DNA from 2 places in the Pseudoalteromonas sp. PSi26 genome. Region 2 is predicted to be linked to the other one. Evidence: predicted binding sites of a transcription regulator. Region 2 holds the regulator's gene; the other holds the start of a gene.
What was found. Region 2 encodes LexA, which represses DNA repair genes until DNA is damaged. Its sites were predicted from a motif close to TACTGTATNNNNATACAGTA; they were not measured.
Positions count from the first base shown of each region.

Region 1 (3,927 bases), on a different contig from region 2:
GCCGATATAAAGTTAAATCAGTGTTTAAACCCTGAGCCCTTTTCAATTAGAGATGATGTAAACCACATACCCCTACCCATTATAGATAATTGTGAACTTGCTGTGCGCAGGCGTTTACAAAAAGACGAAATAGAAATAGATAATCCAAAAATGGATGTCGCAGGCTTTTATGACGTTCTAACAGACGTAAATCAGCGTGAACCATTACATTTGACGATGGCATAATTTATGATTCCATCAAATAGTGTCTAGTTACACTATCCATCACTGATTAAATTTTACGACTGCACCAAATCCCAATTGACTAAAATTTGATTTAATGTAAAAAAAGCATCCAAAAATTAAATGCAATTGCTATAATGGCTACAAATGGTATGACATGAATGCCGTTATCATTAAACCAAGGTAATTAGGAACGTAATGAAGAAAACATTCACGCTAAATCACGAGAAAATCAAATACCCTCGTATGGTTGATGCTGCAAAGCATGAAGTGAAAAAATATTTGAAAAGAGAGCGCAACAAAACTCTACCAGAAGATGCAGATTATTGGGCATTTGACTGTAAGTTTGGTAAAACGGCTGAAGATGCGCAAGTGGTTCATGTAGCTGAAATCAGCAACTGTATTAGCGATATTGAAAAGCAAGAATTGATGTCTTTTTACTTAGAAATATTGGCAAAACCTGCACAGCGCCAACAGCTAGACCTTGATAACGACGAGTAATAAATAGCGTTTGTGCATATCAAATTATTTAAATGGGCCAATGGCCCATTTTTTATGCCTATAGATTACCTTCAGGCTTTTTCTTTTGAGCTAGCTCAACGTATTTAACATCGTTCTAGGTCTTTAACTGTTGAATTGTTATTAATACTATTTTTTTCTTCAATATTAGCCACTTAATTAATAAAGTTAGTACTAAACCTAAATGGTTGTAGAGGGGATTGTTTTTAATATATTTCCGAAGCTACGCATTAAATGTGTGTATTTAATTGACCATTGAGTGAAGTAAACAATGTACTTCACTTAAAAAGAGGGGGTTATGCGCTATGGCATTTCTTGTATTTTTTTGCGCTGCCACAAGGGCAATCATCATTTCTGCCAACTTTTATATCAGCGACCGGGAATATAATACCATCGAGATATCGCCACTGCTGTTGCTCTTTTATAAATTGAGAGCGCTCATGTAACACACAGTATAGGTTTTGATAAAAATAGGTAGCTTTAAATTCAACGACCCCTTTACTTTCATCGCTGTCTGTATCAATAACAGATAAGCTTACAAATCGACAACTGGTGGCAAACTCTTTAATTTCTTTTACAGGGTTTTCTGCTTGTTTTTCACTCGCATAAGTTTGGTATATATATTTAGCATTTTTTTGTGCGTAAGCTGTAAATCGAGAGCGCATTAACTGCTCGGGTGTTTCTGCTTGTTTATCACCTAATAATAGTGGTTCACAGCAGTTTTTGTAATTCTGTTGACTACCACACAGGCAAGCGTTGTTATCTAATGAGTTCATAAAATTAATAAAAAATGTAAAACGTTAGTTTAACAAGCTTGCTTTAAAGAAGGTACATCGATAACGTTAGAATTTTTAGTAAAACAATACAACTTCGTTGTTGTCTTATTTAAATCAAGAGATAAATCAGCTAACAGTTGGTTGTTCAACATGTCTGTCCACGTAATTACTGCTGCAAAATTACCGTTATAAAGCGCGCTGCGTAATACATACTCTAAATTCACTAGGTGTTTTTGCCTAATAACCAATAGTTTACTTGTATCTATTGAACAAGAATCAAGCAAAGCTTTACTAGGAACATGGTCTGGTGCGATTAATAAAGTCCATGCGTTTAAACTATTGTACTGGTGTAACACCTTCAATAGCTCAAATGTTGCCGATATATCATCTTCAATTTGAATCACGTTGACACAATCAGATAGTTCGTCTTGCTGATAGCTTTTTACTGTTCTTACGGTTATAGGCTGTAACATATTATCTCGCTCACTGGGTTTATATACAGTACGTGTATACAGTAGTTTATACAGTGTTATGGCGCAAGTGTTTTTTTGCTATTTTTTTATACAAATTTATAGTCTATTTTTAAGGATTTTAATTTTAAAGTTTATATCATTGATATTAATAGCTTTTATTTTATTTGAAATATTGGTGGGTGAGTGTTTTTTATACAGACTGAAGAGGCTTGCTTACGTTTTTTATAAATTTAAATTATAGCTCTAAACTGTATACAGTACTTTTACGAGCTAAGTTTTGGACTTTTACTAAGGGGCAGGGGGGATTAAATGGGAATATTGTAATTGATGAATTTGTTCATATAAACTGGCTGCATAACATTGTGCATCCTTAAAACGCTTTGTTTCTATATATTTTCTCAAATCTGTAAGCGCAACTGTAGCTGGCTCATGACCCTGGCTACTCGATAAGCTAAGCCAAGCAACTCCATGAAATACACTTTGTGGAACACCTTGGCCTTTTACAAAAAATAAGCCTAAATAAAATTGCCCTCGATGATCACCAGACATTGCCGATAAACGCATCCACTTTGCAGCTAAAGCAGGCTGTTTATTTTTTAAATAATATAGGGCCTTATTCAACGTACTTTGTTGAGAGCTATCATTTTCAGGTGAAGAATTAGTATCGCCTGGTTGTGTAACAAAAGACAAAATATTGTCTAATTGTTGTTCTAAATCATAACCTGTTGGTGTTGTTTTTATCATATGCTGTCATTCGGTATAGTTAACTACTTCAATAGTTTAGTATATCGCAAGGTAAAATGTCCTGAAAAATATACTTTTTATGATAAAATCTCGCTACTTTTTATTGTTGTAAGTTCATTATGTTAGAAGCTTTATTTAAAATTAACGAAAATGGGTCCACGGTTCGTCGAGAATGCATCGCCGGAATGACTACTTTTATCACAATGGTTTACATTGTATTCGTGAACCCTGCGATGTTAGCAGAAGCGGGAATGGATCAAGGTGCTGCTTTTGTTGCTACATGTATTGCTGCTGCAATAGGTTGTTTTATTATGGGGTTATGGGCCAATTACCCATTAGCTTTAGCCCCTGGCATGGGGTTAAACGCCTTTTTTACGTATGGCGTTGTATTAGGTATGGGATACACCTGGGAAGCTGCGTTGGGCGCAGTATTTATGTCGGGTTGTATATTTTTATTATTAAGTTTATTTAAGGTTAGAGAATGGATAATAAATGCCATTCCATTAGTTTTAAAACGGGCTATTGCGACAGGCATTGGCGCGTTTTTAGCCTTAATAGCACTTAAAAATGCAGGTATTATTGTGGCAAGCCCCGCTACATTTGTGCAGTTGGGTGACATAACATCTGCAGGACCGCTACTGGCGATATTTAGCTTTTTTATTATTGCAGCCTTATTATATCGTGATTTTAAAAGTGGAGTGTTGATCAGTATTTTATCGGTTACCGCTATCTCACTTGGTTTAGGTTTAGTTGAATATCAAGGAATTATTGCTGCACCTCCTTCAATTATACCTACTTTTATGCAGTTGGACTTTGCAGCCGCTTTAGAACTTTCAATGCTTAGTGTTATTTTTGCATTTTTGTTTGTCGATTTGTTTGATACGTCAGGTACACTTGTAGCTGTAACGCAAAAGGCTGGTCTTGCAGATGAAAAAGGAAACATGCCACGCTTAGGACGTGCACTCAGTGCTGATAGCTCAGCCACCATTGCAGGTGCAATGTTAGGTACCTCAACAACCACATCTTATATAGAGTCAGTGGCGGGTGTATCTGTTGGTGGGCGTACAGGTTTAACTGCAGTGGTAGTTGGTTGCTGCTTTTTGCTAATGATGTTCTTTGCACCATTAGCTAATATGGTACCAGCTTATGCAACAGCGGGCGCAATCTTATATGTTGCTGTACTCATGCTACAA
Region 1 covers NZ_JBHNYT010000005.1:57,075-61,001, forward strand. The annotation lists gene ACFI34_RS06845 (VC2046/SO_2500 family protein) at 1-225, shown strand, start outside; gene ACFI34_RS06850 (DUF6172 family protein) at 421-723, shown strand; gene ACFI34_RS06855 (YchJ family protein) at 1,038-1,517, opposite strand; gene ACFI34_RS06860 (SulA-like leucine-rich domain-containing protein) at 1,547-1,990, opposite strand; gene ACFI34_RS06865 (tetratricopeptide repeat protein) at 2,279-2,734, opposite strand; gene ACFI34_RS06870 (NCS2 family permease) at 2,854-3,927, shown strand, end outside.
Region 1: ACFI34_RS06860 (SulA-like leucine-rich domain-containing protein) is a predicted target of LexA. The motif match lies at 2,015-2,034, and genes of this name have one in related genera.

Region 2 (3,927 bases):
ATTTTCACTTATATCTGTAACGCCTTTACGCATATTAAATTGGCTATTTGCCAAGGCTAACTGCGGAAAAGCACACAATATAAGCCACAAGGTACAACTAAGTTTACCCATGTGACGACTCCTTTGATGCTGTTGCTAGTGCAAAGCGAAGAGGCATACGGCTTAAACGCCAATTCGTTATTTTTATTTTTTTATTAATGCCGTTTTATTTATAAAAATTGGCATTCACTGCGCTAGCAACAAATTTATTGTGTGTGCTCAAAACTTAAAAGCGATGAGTATTGCCAGCGTCAGTTCATTAACAATTAGTTAATATTTAACCAGCATGCAAGTTTTTTGTATTAAAAACAAACAATAAATATGTAAAAAGTAGAGCGTTGATTTAGTTTAGCGTAGAAAAAAATGGCTCAAATCGAGAGGTAGTAAGGGCTAAGGATGAAATGAAAGAGTGTGAATAAAAAACAAATAAATTTAAAAAAATAAAAATACGCACCAAAATAGTGCGCTTTTCATAAAATAAGAAAAAACTACATCCAGTCCGCGTTACGAATAACACCCACTGCTAAGCCTTCAATGTTGAATGACTCAGTTTCGAGGTCGACCTTAATTGGTGCAAACTCGTCATTTTCGGCATGAAGTAATACCTGACGACCTGCCTTTTCAATACGTTTTACGGTTACATCGTCATCAACACGGGCAACCACAACTTGACCATTTTCAGCCACTTGTGTTTTATGCACAGCAAGTAAATCGCCATCCATAATGCCTATATCTTTCATACTCATACCATTTACGCGCAGTAGAAAGTCAGCAGCTGGTTTGAACATTAACGGGTCAATTTTACAGTGGCTTTCAACATGCTCTTGCGCCAAAATGGGTGAACCTGCTGCAACTCGGCCAATAAGCGGTAAACCCAATTGCTCCGGTTCCTCTTCTTCAACAAGTTGAATCCCTCGGCTTGCGCCTGGTTTCATTTTAATCACCCCTTTTTTGGCAAGGGCTTTTAAATGTTCTTCAGCGGCATTTGCACTTTTAAACCCTAACGTTTGTGCTATTTCGGCACGTGTAGGCGGCATACCAGTGTCTTTAATAAACACTTTAATTAATTCGAGTATTTGAGCTTGGCGTTTAGTTAATGGGCGCATACAACTGGTTTTCCATACAGTACATTTAACTGTGAGTATATACAGTTAAATAAAAATCGCAAATTTAAATTACCCGTTCAAATAGCCAAATTACTTTCTTACGTGTACATTTTAGGGGCTTTCTAATATAGCCTATAAAAATAGTAACTTGCTTCATTAAATTTAAAGGAATCTATATGAGTATTTGGCATCAACCCATTACATTAGCATTGTGTAAACAATTGGACGAAGGCATTAATGGTCAAGGTACCCTAATGAAAACCATGGGAATCGAAATAACAGAGATAGGCGATGATTACTTAGTCGCAACTATGCCTGCAATCCCTGCACATCATAATCCTATTGGCATGGTTCATGGCGGCGCTAACGTTGTACTGGCAGAAACGGTAGCCAGCTATGCTGCTAATTTTGTTGTCGATTTCACAAAATTTTACTGTGTTGGGCAAGAAATAAGTGCAAGCCATTTAAAGGCTTCTCGTAATGGTACATTAACGGCAACAGCACGCGCATTTCATATTGGAAAACGTAGTTCAGTTTGGGAAATAAAAATCACAAACAGCCGTAACGAACTGTGCTGCGTATCAAAAATGACCGCAGCAGTTGTTGAGCGAAAAGCGTAGGTTACTTCTCGAGAGGGTAAATTGTTATTTCCATACCCGCGCCAATAGCAGATATACGAAGTAGTGTATCTGCATGTAAAGCTTGATTAAAACACTTTGGCGATGTGCCTGACTCAAACCCTATATCAAACGTTCTACGTGAGCAGCTTAACCATTGCTTTAATGCATTGCGTGAACACGATTCAATAAGCTCACATATATGGTTTATTGCTTTGTCTGGTGATTTTACATCGCCAGCTACCTCAATACGTGCTAATTGACGGTATTCGTCTTTGTCATAATGTAAAATCGTTGCGACTTTTTTTAGATCGGCCACCAGAACACTAATATCTTGTTTTGACTCAAGCTCTAGATCTACATTTAAAAATTGAATTTCCGACATTGTCTCGTATTTATCCTCTAATGGTTACCATGCAAACTTTAACGCAGTTTTACCTTTATACCAAATCAACACCCTATAAATAGACGTTTTATATGGCAATACTCTTATTTTAGAGTGCTATTGCTGCTTACAATTGGCGCTATTGTGCTGAAACGCTATTTTAATGTATTAGTGCGACATTTTGTCGCACCCACCTTGCTCAACCATCGCGTAAAATGTCTTTTAAAAATAATATGATAAACACACATGAAAAAAATTTTTAAACCAGCACGTAAACTTCATAAATGGTTGGGCTATTTATTAGGAATACAAATACTAGCTTGGTTGCTTGGCGGTTTGGTTATGAGCGCCATCCCGCTTGAAAAAGTACATGGTAAACACCTAGCAACACGCACGCTAGCCAACCCTTTTAAAAGCCATGATTACGTCGCATCAATTGATGATATCGCAACCAAAGTAACCAATCCGATCAAAATAACCTTCACACATTTCTTATCCACCCCACTTATAACTGTAACCAGTAAAGACAACCAACAAAGCTTTAATGGCATTACTGGGCAACCATTTAAAGCGCCGAATAAACAGCAAATAATTGCTAATGCGCACGCACATTTACTTATTGATGCTCAACCCGAAAGTACCGCATTATTAGCTGTAGGACCACGAGAAAGCGGTTATAAAAAAAATGTATGGCAAGTACAATTTAACGATACATTTAGCACCACCCTCTATTTGTCATCAGATACAGGCAAAGTGATTACTGTGCGCAGTACACTGTGGCGAATTTTCGACTTTTTTTGGATGCTACATATTATGGATTACGATGAACGTGAAAACTTTAATAATCCTTTATTAATTAGCTTTGCAGCAACCAGTGTACTTTTTTGTTTAAGTGGTTTTTTGCTGCTATTGCAAAACATAAGGATTAAACGCAGTTTTAAATAAGTGTATGTTTGCCTGTTAACCCAGTAAACTAGGCGCTCCTGTAGTTCACGTATGTGATGGATATGACCCGATTGATTTTGGCCTTACTGGCTTGCTGTGTCTGTTTTTCGGTATCAAGTAAAGACTTTACTCGTTTCTCTACTGCTAAAAAGCACTTAATAAAAACACTACCGAACAATGCAAAAAGCCTGTATTGCGGTTGTGATATTAAAAAACAAGGTAAAAAACTAGTGCCAGATCCAACGGGTTGTGGCTATGTACCTCGTAATACATTTACCCGCTCAGGCAAAGTAAACCAGCGCGCCTTACGTATTGAATGGGAGCATATTGTATCGGCATGGGAGTTTGGGCATCAACTACAATGTTGGCAAAATGGTGGGCGTAAAAACTGCCGTAAAGTCAGCGAAAAATTTCGAAAAATGGAAGCTGACATAAACAACTTAGCCCCCGTAATTGGCGAAATAAACGCTGACCGTTCTAATTACCGCTTTGGCATGCTAGGTGAAGCCGCGACTCAATACGGCCAATGCGATGTAAAAGTAAACTTTAAGCAACGTGTTGTTGAGCCACCATTTTATGCCCGTAAACAAATTGCCGACGCCTATGCTTATATGCAAAAAACCTATGGTTTAAAAATTTCAAAACAACAACAAAAACTTTTTAATGCGTGGCAAAAGCAAGACCTAGCACTAAAAGATACTGTACAAAAAATGTAATGGTATATTCCCGCTAATATGCAAACATAAGATCCTGCCTTGCCGATAAAAAATGACACAATTATTTACATAAAGAAAAAGCAAAACGTTGAATAAATAATCAGGTGTTGTAGTATTTT
Region 2 covers NZ_JBHNYT010000015.1:28,547-32,473, reverse strand. The annotation lists gene coxB (cytochrome c oxidase subunit II) at 1-111, opposite strand, end outside; gene lexA (transcriptional repressor LexA) at 528-1,145, opposite strand; gene ACFI34_RS15100 (PaaI family thioesterase) at 1,322-1,765, shown strand; gene ACFI34_RS15095 (hypothetical protein) at 1,767-2,147, opposite strand; gene ACFI34_RS15090 (hypothetical protein) at 2,394-3,092, shown strand; gene ACFI34_RS15085 (endonuclease) at 3,155-3,808, shown strand.